One region of the Nonomuraea sp. NPDC048826 genome, then DNA from elsewhere that is predicted to be linked to it. Evidence: riboswitches for the same ligand, from Rfam matches in the RefSeq annotation. Region 1 holds a riboswitch; the other holds the start of a gene.

Region 1 (7,608 bases):
GCCGCCCGGGGTGCCGGCGTGGCCGGCGGGCGCGGCGGCCACCACCGTGGTCAGGGCGAGCGCGCAGGCGAGCGCGGAGCGGGATCCCACTGGTTTCCTCCGAGGGCGTCAAAGGGACGACACGGCGGATTGCTCCCCATCCGTGTCGTCCCCGACGCCTCGGTTTTCCAGCCCTTTACCGGGATTTGATCACCTTGGCGGCGGCCTTCTTGAGCGCGGCGCCCGTCGACTTCTTGGACAGCCGCACCTTCTCGGCCGAGCCGAGGGTCTTGGTGCCGTTCACGCCGTGCGCCCAGTTGAGCCAGCCGGCGAGCAGCGCGCTGTCGAGCTTGCCCTTGGCCTTCTTGGTGTTCTTGAGCACCCGGTACGCCTTGCCCAGCGACGAGGCCTTGGTCAGCTCGGGGAAGACCTTGCTGGCCTTGCCCACCAGCTTCAGGTAGCAGGTGAGCGTCTCGTCGCTCATCGTGCCGCTGCCGCGGTGGATCTCCTTGGCCCACTGCTTGACGGTCAGCCGCTCGGCCGCGGTGCCCCGGGTGCAGACCGGCGCCGCCTTGGCGGCCGGGGTGGGGGTGACGGTGATCGTGACCGTGACGGTGATCGTCGGCAGCGGCACCGGGGTCGGGTCGTCCGACGGCGCGTCCGGCTCGGGGCTCGGGCCGCTCTCGGTCGGGCCGGGCTCCGGGGCCGGGCCGCTCTCCGTCGGGTCCGGCTCGGGGTCGGTGGGGCCGGGATCCGTCGGGTCCGGTGCGGACGGCGGGCTCTGGCTGATCTCCGGCTGCGGGCCGCTGCCGGTCACCGCCGCCGCCACGTCCAGCCGGGGGGTGCGCACCTCGGCGCCGTTGGCCTGGTAGACGTACGGCCTGCCGGTGGCGACGAGCTTGGCGATCAGCTCCGGCATCGGCGTCCCGGGCGACTGCGCCTTCAGCACCGCCAGCGCGCCCGCGACGTGCGGGGTGGCCATCGAGGTGCCGCTGTAGGTGGTCGTCTGGTTGTCCGGCACCGACGACTCGATGTCCACGCCGGGCGCGAACAGGTCGAGCAGCGCGCCCTGGTTGGAGAAGTCGGCGATGGCGTCGCCGTCGTCGTTCGCGCCGACGGCGACCGCGGAGCTGATGCAGGCGGGGAACGAGGCGCCCTCGAAGTACTCGTTGCCGGCCGCGACCACGGTGGCGGTGCCCTTGGCCAGCAGGGCGTCGATCTTCGGCTTGAAGACCTGGCCCTCCTCGCTGTCGTCGCAGGTGGTCTCGTACGGCATGCCGCCCAGGCTCAGGTTGACCGCGGCGACGGGCTCGGTGAGGGAGGCCACGTGGTCCAGGGCCAGCCGCAGCGACGACTCGTACGCGAGCAGACAGGCGGCCGCCCCGCACAGGTCCTCGTCGTTGACCCGGCTGAACACCTGCACCGCGATGATCCCCGCGCCGGGCGCCACGCCGCCGGTGCCGGCGGCGATGCCGGCCACGTGGGTGCCGTGGTCGCACAGGTTGGTCCCGTCGAGCAGGCACTTGGCGGTGGTGGCGTCGGCCGCGCCGGCTCCGACCTGGCTGGTCTGGCCGTTGGGGCAGAGCGACTCGACGCCGGTGTCCACGGCCGAGAAGCAGGCCTCGGCCACCACCCGATTGCCCAGGAACGGGTGGTCCAGGTCGACGCCGGTGTCCAGGATCGCGATGTTCTGCCCGGCCCCGGTGTGGCCGGCGGCGTGCGCCTGGTCGGCCCCGATCTGCTTGATGCTGGAGGCCAGGGCGGGCGGGTAGGCCCGGTCGCGGTGGATGGAGGTCACCCGCGGGTCCTCGGCGAGCGCGGCCAGTTCCTCGGCCGTGCCCTCGACCACCATGAACGGCTGCGACTGCGGCTGTAACAGCACCTGCACGTCGTCGGCCGCGGCCTTGCCCGCGACCGGGGCGTGCTCGGCGGGGTCGGTCAGCTCGACGATGGCGCGCACGGTGCCGCCGTCGACGGCTAACCCTTCCTCGACCTTCTCTTCGGGGCTCGCGGTGGCGCTGGGGGACGGTGTCGGCGTGGGATCGTCGGCGAACGCGGGCGCCGCGGGAAGCAGCGCCAGCATGACCGCGGCGGCGATCAGGGGGCGAAGTCGCACCGGCTTCCTCCGAAGAGACATGATCTCGGAGTTTAAGGCGATATGTCAGAACGGCACAGGCCCTGCCGCCCCTTTCTCACCAGACTTTCAGCCGTCTGTCAGGAAGCCGGAGAGGTCAGCCAGACCGCCCCCAGCGGCGGCACCCGCAGCGTCGTGGAGTACGGCAGGCCGTGCCACGCCTGCTCGACCGCCTCCACCGAGCCCAGATTGCCCACGCCGCTGCCCCAGTACTCGTAGGCGTCGGTGTTGACCGCTTCCGTCCACTGACCCGCGTACGGGAGACCGAGCCGGTAGTTCTCGTGCGCCGCGCCGCTGAAGTTGACCACGCACGCCACCGCGGACCCGTCCTTGGCGTAGCGGACGAACGAGAACGTGTTGCCCGGCGCGTCGTCGGCGTCGATCCACCGGAAGCCCTCGGGCCGCGTGTCCTGCTCCCAGAGCGCCGGGGTCTGCTTGTAGAACCGGTTGAGGTCGCGTACGAGCTTCTGCACGCCTTGATGGCCGTCGAACTCCAGCACCCACCAGTCGAGCCCGCGCTCCTCCGACCACTCCGAGCCCTGGCCGAACTCGCCGCCCATGAACAGCAGCTGCTTGCCCGGATGCGCCCACATGAACGCCAGCAGCGCGCGCAGCTGGGCGAAGCGCTGCCACTCGTCGCCGGGCATCTTGCCCATGAGCGAGCCCTTGCCGTGCACCACCTCGTCATGGGAGAGCGGCAGGACGTAGTTCTCCGAGTACGCGTAGATGAGCGAGAACGTCATCTGGTGATGGTGGTACTGCCGGAAGATCGGCTCGTGCCGGAGGTACTCCAGCGTGTCGTGCATCCAGCCCATGTTCCACTTGAAGCCGAAGCCGAGCCCGCCCAGGTGCACCGGCCGCGACACCCCCGGCCAGGCGGTCGACTCCTCGGCCACGGTCATGATGCCGGGCGCCTCGCGATAGCAGACGGAGTTCATCTCCTTGAGGAACTCGACCGCGTCGAGGTTCTCCCGGCCGCCGTAGACGTTGGGCGTCCACTCGCCCTCGCGCCGCGAGTAGTCCAGGTAGAGCATCGAGGCCACCGCGTCCACCCGCAGGCCGTCGATGTGGAACTCCTTGAGCCAGTAGACGGCGTTGGCGACCAGGAAGTTGCGCACCTCGCGGCGGCCGAAGTCGAACACGTAGGTGCCCCAGTCGGGGTGCTCGCCCCTCGCCGGGTCGGCGTGCTCGTAGAGCGGGGTGCCGTCGAAGCGGGCCAGCGCCCAGTCGTCCATCGGGAAGTGCGCGGGCACCCAGTCGAGCAGCACCCCGATGCCCTTCTGGTGCATCCGGTCCACGAACACGCGGAACTCGTCGGGGCTGCCGAACCGGGCGGTCGGCGCGTAGTAGGAGGTCACCTGGTAGCCCCACGACCCGCCGAACGGGTGCTCGGCCACCGGCAGCAGCTCCACGTGGGTGAAGCCCAGGTCGGCGACGTACTCGGAGAGCTGGTCGGCCAGCTCCAGGTAGGACAGGCCGGGCCGCCACGAGCCCAGGTGCACCTCGTAGATGCTCACCGGGGCGTTGCGCGGCTGCCTGTCCTGCCGCTGGGCCATCCACTCCTCGTCCTGCCAGACGTGGTCGGACCGCTCGACGACCGAGGCGGTCTGCGGCGGCAGCTCGGTCCTGCGCGCCATCGGGTCGGCCTTGTCGCGCCACACGCCGTCGGCGCCCAGCACCTGGTACTTGTAGCGTTCGCCGGCGTCGATGCCGGGGACGAACAGCTCCCACACGCCCGAGCGCCCCAGCGAGCGCATCGGGTGGGCGGTGCCGTCCCAGTGGTTGAAGTCGCCGATCACGCGGATGCCGCGGGCGTTGGGCGCCCAGACGGCGAACGCCGTGCCCCGCACGTCCTGGTGCTCCATCACGCGGGCGCCGAGGACCTCCCAGAGCCGCTCGTGCCGCCCCTCGCCGATCAGGTGCAGGTCCACCTCGCCCAGCGTGGGCCAGTGCCGGTACGGGTCGCGCGCCTCGTGCGCGTCACCGCCGGGGTAGCGCACGCTCACGGTGTACGCGGGAACCTTGTCCAAACCGGCGACCGTGGTCTCGAACACGCCGTGGGCCACGTGCTTCAGATCGTGCGCGGTGCCGTCCTCCAGCACCACGCGGACCTGTTCGGCGAGCGGGCGCAGCACACGGAAGGTCACCCCGCCCGCGCCCGGGTGGGCACCCAGCACGGAATGCGGATCGTGATGCGCCCCGCCCGCGAGGCGGTCGAGCTCTGTCCTCATCGGCATACTCCCCACACTGCCCTATGGCGACCGTCCATCTCTGGCACTGCCCGCATTCACCACGCCAATCACCGAATGTGCGGAATCTTGGGTTTATCGGGAGGAGAAGCCGTGGGTGCCCACCCCGTCCGGGCTGCGTCCCAAGGTAAAAAATCGGTCCGGGATCCCCTATGGGATCGGGGATCGCGTCGTGCGGGCCGGTAGGGCACTTGCCTTGCCCCTTGCTCGCCGATTACCTTCGAGTACATCGATGGCACGCGCTTGACCAGCGCTTTCAGGTAAAGCCCTCGCGCGTTGCCGATGTATTGCCGAGACCGCGCCCTCCGTGCAGGAGCACGGCGCGGCCGCCGAATCCGCCGTCGGGCGGAACCGGGGACCCACCTTTCCATCTGGGGTGAATCGGTCGTATTCGACCGTAGGGCACTTCCACGCCCGAACCCGACAGCTAACCCGGTAGGCGGCATGGAAGCAAGGAGCAATCCGAGAGCATGGCCGCACAGCATCTGATCGACCGCATCCCCACGACCGCCTCCCGTCTGGCCGTCGGCGCCACGCTGGCGCTGGGCCTGGCGTTCACCGGAGCCGCCGCGACCGCCGCCTCCGCCACCACCACCCCGGCCGAGCCGCAGGCCGCCGCCCAGCAGCAGCGGACCCAGGCCAAGCCCGTCAGCGCGCAGACCCTCCTGCGGGTGGCCGAGTCCCAGATCGGCGTGTCCGAGGACGCGACCGGTGGCGGCACCAAGTTCCACCAGTGGTACATGTCCTCCCCGCGCGCGGCCGAGACCCTGGCCCGTGACGGCGGCGGCACGCCCGCGATGTACGCCAACGCCCCCTGGTGCGCGATGTTCGTGTCCTGGGTCGGCGAGCAGGTCGGCGCCCGCTCCACGGTGGGCTGGGACGCCTACACCGTGACCTACGCCCAGTGGTTCGCGAACAACGGCCGCTGGGGCGGCGAGGCCAAGCCCGGCAGCGTCGTCTTCTTCGACTGGGGCGGCAGCAAGAGCATCAGCTCGATCGACCACGTCGGCCTGGTCAAGAAGGACAACGGCGACGGCACGATCACCACGATCGAGGGCAACACCGGCAACGGCAAGGTCGAGGAGCGGGTCCGGCCCAAGGGCCACGTGACCGGCTACGGCTACCCCGAGTACAACGCCGCCTGAGCCGACCACACCTCACTCCGCCGATCCGGTCAGGACTTCCTGGCCGGATCGTCGTGTGTCGCGGGACGATCACGGATGGGCCCCGGATCGGCCACCGGGGGCGCCCTGGCACGGGGAGCTGCGAGACTGGCGGGCTGTTCACCCCCCAGCCTCTGAGAGGTCATCGTGTATCCCTTACCGTTACGCCCGGCCCGCGGGGTCGCCTTCCTGGCCGTCGGCGGGCTCGTCCTCGACTCCGTCGTCGGGCTCGGCGCCATCGTGATCGACCTGCAGCGGGCCGCGTTCATCGACCAGGTGGTCGCCGACCCCATGTCCGCCACACTGGAGGAGGCCGAGGCGAGCGACGCGCTCTACGCCCTGTCCGGGATGGTGGAGATCGGCGTCTACGTCCTCACGGCCGTGGCCTTCCTGATCTGGATGTTCCGGGTACGGGCGAACGCCGAGATCATCGCGCCCGACGAGCAGCGGCATGCCCGGCCCTGGGCGATCTTCGCGTGGTTCGTGCCGATCATCAGTCTCTGGTTCCCCAAGCAGATCGTCGACGACATCTGGAGCGCCAGCCACGGGAACCCGAACGACCCCTGGCCGCGTTCGAGGCTGGTCACGCTCTGGTGGACGCTCTGGCTGATCGGCAACTGGGTGACGTGGGCGGCCGCACGGCTGCTCTTCAACGCCCAGGAGCTGGAGTCCATGGCGTCGGCGGCCAGGTTCGACGCGGTGAGCTGCGTCCTGATGCTGATGGCGGCGGTGCCGGCTGCCCTGGTGGTGCTGCGCATCAGCAACGCGCAGGAGGCCCGCCGGGCGGCGCCGCTGTCGCCCGTGCCCCCGTCCCCGGCGCCGCCGTACGGGAGCCCGGCCGCCTAGCGGAAGGCGGCCAGCGGGATCGACACCCACGCGGGGCGGTTGCGGGCCTCGTACCCGACCTCGTAGACCGCCTTCGACAGCTCGAACGCGCGCAGCAGCGCCGCGTCGGCCGGCGTGATCACGCCGCCGCCCTCGGCGTAGCCCTCCAGGAACGCGGCCCTGTTGCGCTTGGTCCACTCCTCGGCCTTGGCCTCCAGCCGGCTCGCCTCGGCGTGGCCGGCCAGCAGGTGCCTGGCCGCGTAGTCGAACGAGCGCAGCATGCCCGCCACGTCCCGCAGCGGCGAGGAGAGCGCGCGGCGCTCGGCCAGCGGCCGGCCTGGCTCGCCCTCGAAGTCGAGCACCACCCAGTCGGTGGTGGTCCGCATGACCTGGCCCAGGTGGTAGTCGCCGTGCACCCGCTGGACGTGCACCTCGGAGGTCAGCTCCTCGGCCCGGTGGTAGGCCCGCTCCACGACGGGCGCGTGCTCGCGCAGCTCGGACACCTCGCTCACGGCCTGGCCGAGCTGCCGCCGGAAGTCCTCGATCATCCGCTTGACCTCGGGGGCGTCCAGCACGCCGGTGTCGAACGCCTCGCGCAGCTCGTGGTGGACGCGGGCGGTGGCCGCGCCGAGCCGGCTCGCCTCGGCGGCGAAGTCGCCGCCGGCCTCCCCGGCGGACAGCTCCGGCATCGAGTTGTACAGGTCGCGCACGCTGGTCAGCGCCAGGTCCCAGCCGTCGGTGGCGTTCGACAGGTACTCCTGCATGATCGCCAGCGTGGTCGGCGTGCCGTCGAGGTCGGTCTCGATCCACCCGTACGGCTGCGCGATGTGCGGAGCCTGCCTGGCCGCCAGCGCGGTGGTGATCTCCAGCTCCGGGTTGACGCCGGGGACGAGCCGGCGGAAGAGCTTGCAGATGTACTCCTCGCCGAAGACCAGCGAGGTGTTGGACTGCTCGGCCCCGAGCACGATGCTGCGCTGCGAGGTGTCGATCTCGACGCCCGGCAGGTGGCTGAACCGCACGCCCGCCCGGCCGCCGTCGCCCGCCATCGACTCCAGGATCCAGTGGGTCAGCTCGTGGTCGTGGACGGCGTCGTAGGCCGCCCATTCCGCGCCTTCCGCCGCGTACGGGCCGATGAAGGCGTGCGTGAGGGTGTCGGGCAGCTCCCTGCGCAGGCCGAGCAGGAGCTGGTAGCGCTCGGGTGAGCCCTCCTGCCGGACCGCCACGACCAGGTGGCGCAGGCTCGGGTCGCCCTCCTGGA
Region 2 (7,608 bases), on a different contig from region 1:
GCTCGCGATGGCGCGCGCGTACGCGGTCACCGGCGACGCGCGGTTGCGCGCCGGCGTGGCGGCCGGCGTCGACCACTTCCGCGAGCACGTGTACGCGGCGGGTGCGGAGCCGGCGGGCAACTGGTGGCACTGGGAGATCGGCGCGCCGAAGCGGCTGCTCGACGCCGCCGTCCTGGCCGGCCTGTCCGGGCGGCGGGCCGGCGCGCTGGGGGCGGCCGTCGACCATTTCGTCCCGCCTGACCGGTTGCGTGACTACAGCGGCACCAGCACCGCCGCGAACCGGGTGGACCTGTGCCTGGTGACGCTGCTGCGCGCGGTGCTCGGCGCCGACGCGGCGCGGGCGGACCTCGCGGTGCGGGCGCTCACGCCGGTCTTCCGGTACGTCACGGAAGGCGATGGCTTCTACCGGGACGGCTCATTCCTCCAGCACGGCACCGTGCCGTATCAGGGCGGGTACGGCCTGGTCCTGCTGGAAGGGCTGGCGACGCTCTTCGCGGTGCTGCGCGGCACCCCGTGGCAGGTCACCGACCCCGGCAGACAGGTGGTGTACGACAGCGTGGAGCGGTCGTTCGCCCCGTTCGTGCACGCCGGTCACGTCATGGACCTGGTCAGCGGCCGGGGCATCGCCCGGCATCCGGCGGGAGGCGAGATCAGGGCCCGCCGCCTGGCCGGGGCCGTCCGGCGGCTGGCCGTCACCGCCACGCCGGAGGAACGCCGCCGCTGGCGGCCGTTGCTGGCCGGCCGCGCGGTCGAGCCGGTGGGGCACCGGCTGTTCCCGATGAGCGCCCGTGCCGTGCACCGCGCGCCGGGCTGGTGCGCGGCGCTCAGCATGTCCTCCGACCGGATCGCCCACTACGAGCACGGCAACGGCGAGAACCTGCGTGGCTGGCACACCGGCTCGGGGATGCTCTATTGGTGGGGCGAGGGCCACGACGCCCACTACGCCGACGGGTTCTGGGCCACCGTCGACCCCGGCCGGCTGCCCGGCACCACGGTCTCCGCCCGGCGCCCGCCCGACGGCGCGGGCGCGGCGTGGGGCGGCGCGTGCCCGCCGTTCCGCTGGGTCGGCGGCGCGACCGACGGCCGTCACGCGACCGTCGGCCAGCACCTGCGCGGGCTGGAATCCACGGTGGAGGCGTTCAAGTCCTGGTTCTTCCTCGACGACGCCGTGGTCTGCCTCGGCGCGGGCATCACCGGCAGGGACGGCGCCCCGGTGGAGACCGTGGTCGACAACCGGCGCAGCGCCGCGCTCCTCACCGTGGCCGAGGAGGCGGGCTGGGCCCACCTGGCGGGACACGGCGGCTACGTCGTCCGCGACGGCGGCGTGCTGCGCCACCTGCGGGAACACCGGGCGGGCGGTGGCATGACGCGCCCGTACGTCACACTCTGGCTCGGGCACGGCCTCGACCCGGACGACGCCCGCTACGCCTACGTGCTGCTGCCGAACGCCACCCTGGAGGCGACCAGGGCCCGCGCCGCCGACCCCGGGTGGCTGCGGGTGCTCGCCAACACGGCCTCCCAGCAGGGGGTGCACGTCCCGTCGGCGGGGGTGACGGCGGTCAACTTCTGGCAGCCGGGCTCGGTCGGTCCGCTGTCGGCGTCCGGCCCGTGCGCGGTGCTCGTCGTCGAGCACGACGACGGCTCGGCCACGGTCACCGTGTCCGACCCGCGCCGCGACCTGACCGGGCTGACCGTGACCTGGGAGCGTCCGGTCCGTGAGGTCACCCGACGCCCGCCGGCCCTGGCCGGGGCCGTGACGGGGCCCCGGCTCACGCTCGCGTTCGGCCCCCTGCCGGACCCCGCGACGACCACCGTCCGGCCAAGTCCCGGCAAGTGAGGGCGTGTGGCGGCGGATCCGGCCGCCATGGTCGTGCTGTCGTGGGAAACGGCCGTGGCCGGAACGTCACCCTCCGAAGGAGCAAATCTGCGCCACTTTGAGTAACTTCATGCAGATTAGAGAGCCTACCGACCGGATGTGAGCATGCGGCGATGGTCTTGATAGGTTGTCCGGTGGTGCGCCGGGAAGTCTGGTCGGCAGGTCCTCATCCGTACGAGCGAAGGATGTGCCCCCATGCGCGCCAGAGACCTGGTTGCCGAATATCCCGTCGTGGCCCTGGACACCCCGGTGCTCGACGCCTGCCGGCTGATGGCCGAGCAGGATCTGCCCGGTCTGATCGTCAAGGGCGACGACCAGCACACCATCCTCTCGGGCACCGAGGCGCTGCGGCTGGCCGTGCCGCGCTACATCATGGACGACCCGGCGCTGGCCCGGGTGGTCGACGAGGCGCACGCCGACGCGTTCCTGGACGCCCTGGGCGGCCGTACGGTGCGCGAGGCGCTGCCGAAGGACCGGCGCGAGCTGCCGGTCACCGACCCTGACGCGACCGTGCTGGAGCTGGCGGCGCTGATGGCGCGCACCCGCACCCCGCTGGTCGCGATCGTCGAGGAAGGCCGGCTGCTGGGCGCGGTCACGCTGCAGGCGCTGCTCGACCGGATGCTGGGCACGTGACCCCGGTCGCCTGGGCGAGCGTGGCGGTGTTCCTGGCCGCCTACGCGCTGATCGCCACCGAGAAGGTGCCGCGGGTGGCCGCGGCACTGGGCGGGGCCGGGATCATGCTGCTGATCCACGCCACGGACGCCCAGGCGGCTTTCTTCTCCGAGCATTCCGGCATCGACTGGAACGTCATCTTCCTGCTGCTCGGCATGATGATCATCGTCGGGGTGCTGAAACAGACCGGCGTCTTCGAGTATCTGGCGATCTGGGCGGCCAAACGCGCCAAGGGGCGGCCCTTCCGGCTCATGGTCCTGCTGGTGCTGATCACCGCGGTGGCGTCCGCGCTGCTGGACAACGTCACCACGGTGCTGCTGATCGCGCCGGTGACGTTCCTGGTGTGCGAGCGGCTGGCCGTGTCGCCGATCCCCTTCCTGATCGCCGAGGCGCTCGCCTCCAACATCGGCGGCGCGGCGACGCTGGTGGGCGATCCGCCCAACATCATCATCGCCAGCCGGGGCGGGCTGAGCTTCAACGACTTCCTCGTGCACATGGCGCCCATGGTGATCGTGCTGGTCGTGGTGTTCGTGGGGCTCTGCTGGCTGATGTGGGGACGGTCGTTCACCTACGATCCCAGCCGCGCGGCGGAGGTCATGGCGCTGGACGAGAAGGAGGCGATCGCCGACCGGCGGCTGCTGTGGCAGGCGCTGGCCGTGCTGGCCGTGGTGCTGGCGGCGTTCGTGCTGCACCCGGTGCTCCATTACTCGCCGTCGGTGGTCGCGCTGCTGGGCGCGGGCGTGCTGGTGGCGGCCACCCGGGTGACCGCGGAGGAGTCGCTGGCCGAGGTGGAGTGGCCGACACTGGTGTTCTTCGCCGGGCTGTTCGTCATGGTCGGCGCGCTCGTCCACACCGGGGTCATCGGGCAGATCTCCGAGGCCGCGGTGGCGGCCACGGACGGCCGGCTCGACGTGGCGGCGATGGGCCTGCTGGGCGGCTCGGCGGTGCTGTCGGCGATCGTGGACAACATCCCGTTCGTGGCCACGATGAGCCCGATCGTGGCCGACCTCGTGGCGGCGAACGGCGGCGAGTCGGCGCAGGTGCTGTGGTGGGCGCTGGCGTTCGGCGCCGACCTGGGCGGCAACGCCACGGCGGTGGGCGCGGCGGCCAACGTGGTCGTGCTGGGCATCGCGGCGCGCAACGGGGCGCCGATCAGCTTCTGGCAGTTCACCAAGTACGGGTTGATCGTCACGGTCGTGACGGTGGGGCTGGTGGCCCCGTATCTGTGGTTCCGCTACCTGTAGAAACCTGGGCAAAAGTAAAATATTCGCCCGCAAACCCCTATGCCATCGGGGATCCCGCCGCCGGGGGCCGCCCCGCACTTGCCCTCGGCGTTGCGCGCCGATTACCTTCGAGCACATCGATGGCACGCGCTTGAGCAGAGCTTTTCCGTAAGACCCTGCGCGTTGCCGATGTATTGCCGAGACCGCGCCTCCGTGCAGAGCACGGCGCGGCCGCCGAATCCGCTGGCAGGCGGAACCGGGGACCCACTTTTCACCGGGGTGAATCGGTCGCTCTTTACCTGGAGCACACCGTAGGGCACTTCCACGCCCGAACCCGACAGCTAACCCGGTAGGCGGCATGGAAGCAAGGAGCAATCCCCAGCATGGTGAAGCACCTCTTCGACCGCATGCCCACGACCGCCTCCCGCTACGCGGTGGGCGCCACCCTCGCCCTGGGTGTCGCGTTCGCCGGCACCTCCGCCCTCCCCGTCGACGCTGAGACCAAGGCCTCGCCGTCGCAGCCGCACCCCGTCGCCCAGCAGCAGAGCGGCGCCAACCAGGCCAACGCGGTGAGCGCGCAGACCGTCCTGCAGGTGGCCGAGGCGCAGATCGGCGTGTCCGAGGACGCCTCCGGTGGCGGCACCAAGTTCCACCAGTGGTACATGTCCTCCCCGCGTGCGGCCGAGACCCTGGCCCGTGACGGCGGCGGCACGCCCGCGATGTACGCCAACGCCCCCTGGTGCGCGATGTTCGTGTCCTGGGTCGGCGAGCAGGTCGGCGCCCGCTCCACGGTGGGCTGGGACGCCTACACCGTGACCTACGCCCAGTGGTTCGCGAACAACGGCCGCTGGGGCGGCGAGGCCAAGCCGGGCAGCGTCGTCTTCTTCGACTGGGGCGGCAGCAAGAGCATCAGCTCGATCGACCACGTCGGCCTGGTCAAGAAGGACAACGGCGACGGCACGATCACCACGATCGAGGGCAACACCGGCAACGGCAAGGTCGAGGAGCGGGTCCGGCCCAAGGGCCACGTGACCGGCTACGGCTACCCCGAGTACAAGGCCGCCTGAGCGGATTCGCCGCGGTCGCGCGGGGGTACGACGCGGACGGGACTCGCCCTGGATCGGACCGCGATGGCACAGTTCACGTTCTCCCCACTCACCCCCTCCTCGTTCCTCCGGCGATCCGGTCAGGTCTTCCCTGACCGGATCGCCGTCGTCGACGGGCCGGAGCGGTTCACCTACGCGCGGCTCCTCGACCGTTCGCGGCGGCTCACCGGAGCGCTCGCCGGGCTCGGCGTCGAACCCGGCGACCGGGTCGCCGCCCTCTGCGTCAACAGCCACGTCATGCTGGAGCTCCACCACGGCGTGCCGATGCGCGGGGCGGTGCTGGTGCCGCTCAACATCCGGCTGTCGGCCGGCGAGCTGGCGCACATCGTCGACCACTCCGGCGCCCGCGTCCTCGTCGCCTCCGCCGAGCTGGCCGACCGGGCCGGCGAGGTCGCCGCCGCGACCGGGGCCCGGCTCGTCCTGGCCGGCGACGAGTACGAGAAGCTGCTCGACGGCGCCGAGCCGCGCGAGGTCGGGTGCGCCGAGGAGCGCGGGCTGCTGGCGATCAACTACACCAGCGGCACGACCGGCCTGCCCAAGGGCGTGATGTACCACCACCGCGGCGCCTACCTCCAGGCGCTGGCCATGGCGCTGCACGCCGGGCTCGGCCCCGCCAGCGCCTACCTGTGGACGCTGCCCATGTTCCACTGCGACGGCTGGTGCTTCACCTGGGCCGTCACCGCGGCCGGCGGCACCCACATCTGCCTGCGGGCCGTCGACCCCGCCGAGATCTGGCGGCTGCTGCGCGAGGAGGACGTCACCCACTTCAGCGGCGCGCCGACCGTGCTCACCATGATCGCGAACGCGCCGGGCGCGCGGCCGCTGGACCGGCTCGTACGGGTGCAGACGGGCGGCGCCCCGCCCACGCCGACGCTGCTGGCCCGGATGGCCGGGCTGGGCATGGAGGTCACCCACCTGTACGGGCTGACCGAGACGTTCGGCCCGATCGCCGTCAACCAGTGGCAGCCGCAGTGGGACTCCCTGTCCGCCGGGGAGCAGGCCGAGCTCAAGGCCCGCCAGGGCGTGGGCAACGTGATCGCCGACGACCTGCGGGTGGTGGACCCGGAGGGCCGTGACGTGCCCGCCGACGGGCAGACGATCGGCGAGATCGTAGTGCGCGGCAACGACGTCATGCTGGGCTACTACCGCGACGAGCGGGCCACCGGCGAGGCGGCGCTCGGCGACCGGCTGCGCACCGGCGACCTGGCGGTCCGCCACCCCGACGGCTACGTGGAGATCCGCGACCGGTCGAAGGACATCATCATCTCCGGCGGCGAGAACATCGCCTCGGTCGAGGTCGAACGGGTCATCGACAGCCATCCGGCGGTGCTGGAGTCGGCCGTGGTCGGCGTGCCCGACGAGAAGTGGGGCCAGGTGCCGGTGGCGTTCGTGAGCCTGCGGGAGGACGCGGGGCCGGTGACGGCCGAGGCGATCATCGAGCACGTGCGCGAGCGGCTGGCCCACTTCAAGGCCCCGCACCGGGTCACGTTCCAGGAGCTGCCGAAGACCTCGACGGGCAAGATCCAGAAGAACGTGCTGCGCGACGCCGCCCACTAGGGGACATATCGGCCGTTCCACAGGGCACGGGACGTTCATGGTCGTCACCACAGCCTCCCGCCGCTGGATCGCGCTGCCGGTCTTCCTGGTGGCCGTGGCGCTGGTCGCCGTCATCGGGTCACTGGCCGCGTCCGGCTCCGCCCAGGAGTACCTGTCCCTGGAACGTCCTCCGTGGGCGCCGCCGCAGTGGCTGTTCGGGCCCGTCTGGACGGTGCTCTACGTCATGATCGCCGTGGCCGGCTGGCTGGCCTGGCGCGAACGCGGCTGGTCGCGGGCCATGACCCTGTACGCGGTCCAGCTGGTGCTCAACGCCGGGTGGACCCCGCTGTTCTTCGCGGCGGGCCGGTACGGTCTCGCCTTCGCCGAGATCTGCGTGCTGTGGATCGTCATCGTGGCGACCATCGCGGCGATGTGGCCGATCAAACGGGCGGCGGCGCTGCTGATGCTGCCCTACCTGGTGTGGGTCACCTACGCCGGCGCGCTGAACTTCGCCATCTGGCAGCTCAACTGAGCGGTGCCCGTGTAGGCGGGCGAGGACGGGTAGGGGCGGAGGGACCGCGAAAGCGACAAGGGAGGCGGAACCCGACATGCCCGTCCGAGAAATGATCAAGACGTATCCGGCCGAGATCAACCTCGACCGTGAGCGCATCGCCGACGCGATCCTGGCCCTGGTCGACTGCTCCCAGGCGTGCACCGCGTGCGCCGACGCCTGCCTGAGCGAGGAGCGGGTCGACGAGCTGCGCAAGTGCATCCGTACCGACCTCGACTGCGCCGACATCTGCGACGCCACCGCGCGCGTCCTGTCGCGCCACACCGGCTACGACGCCAACATCACCCGCGCCCAGCTCCAGGCGTGCATCCAGGCGTGCACGTCGTGCGAGGAGGAGTGCGCCAAGCACGCCGACATGCACGAGCACTGCCGCGTCTGCGCCGAGCGGTGCCGCACCTGCCGCCAGGCCTGTGAGAACCTGCTCGAAGCCATGAGCTGAGCGAGCGCGCCGGGCCGGGGCCACGCCCCCGGCCCGGCGCCGATCAGACGAACGCGCCGTGGCCGGTGATCGCCCGCCCCACGATCAGGCTGTTGATCTCGCGGGTCCCCTCGTACGAGTAGATGGCCTCGGAGTCGGCCACGAACCGGCCCATGCCGTAGTCGAGCACGATCCCGTTGCCCGCC

Evidence for each region. Region 1 has a riboswitch for cyclic di-AMP ahead of ACGFI7_RS18940 (CHAP domain-containing protein). Riboswitches for the same ligand answer to the same signal wherever they lie in the genome.
Region 2: another riboswitch for cyclic di-AMP. It lies ahead of ACGFI7_RS35115 (CHAP domain-containing protein); the one in region 1 lies ahead of ACGFI7_RS18940 (CHAP domain-containing protein).

The regions. Positions count from the first base shown of each region.
Region 1 is NZ_JBICUQ010000005.1:119,756-127,363, forward strand. It holds gene ACGFI7_RS18925 (S8 family serine peptidase) at 1-90, opposite strand, end outside; gene ACGFI7_RS18930 (S8 family serine peptidase) at 176-2,095, opposite strand; gene glgB (1,4-alpha-glucan branching protein GlgB) at 2,194-4,344, opposite strand; cyclic di-AMP (ydaO/yuaA leader) riboswitch at 4,680-4,819, shown strand; gene ACGFI7_RS18940 (CHAP domain-containing protein) at 4,833-5,507, shown strand; gene ACGFI7_RS18945 (DUF4328 domain-containing protein) at 5,673-6,371, shown strand; gene ACGFI7_RS18950 (phosphotransferase) at 6,368-7,608, opposite strand, start outside.
Region 2 is NZ_JBICUQ010000011.1:89,112-96,719, reverse strand. It holds gene ACGFI7_RS35130 (polysaccharide lyase 8 family protein) at 1-1,837, shown strand, start outside; gene ACGFI7_RS35125 (CBS domain-containing protein) at 2,072-2,509, shown strand; gene ACGFI7_RS35120 (ArsB/NhaD family transporter) at 2,506-3,792, shown strand; cyclic di-AMP (ydaO/yuaA leader) riboswitch at 3,994-4,142, shown strand; gene ACGFI7_RS35115 (CHAP domain-containing protein) at 4,155-4,838, shown strand; gene ACGFI7_RS35110 (acyl--CoA ligase family protein) at 4,902-6,434, shown strand; gene ACGFI7_RS35105 (TspO/MBR family protein) at 6,472-6,945, shown strand; gene ACGFI7_RS35100 (four-helix bundle copper-binding protein) at 7,022-7,423, shown strand; gene ACGFI7_RS35095 (acyl-CoA dehydrogenase family protein) at 7,467-7,608, opposite strand, start outside.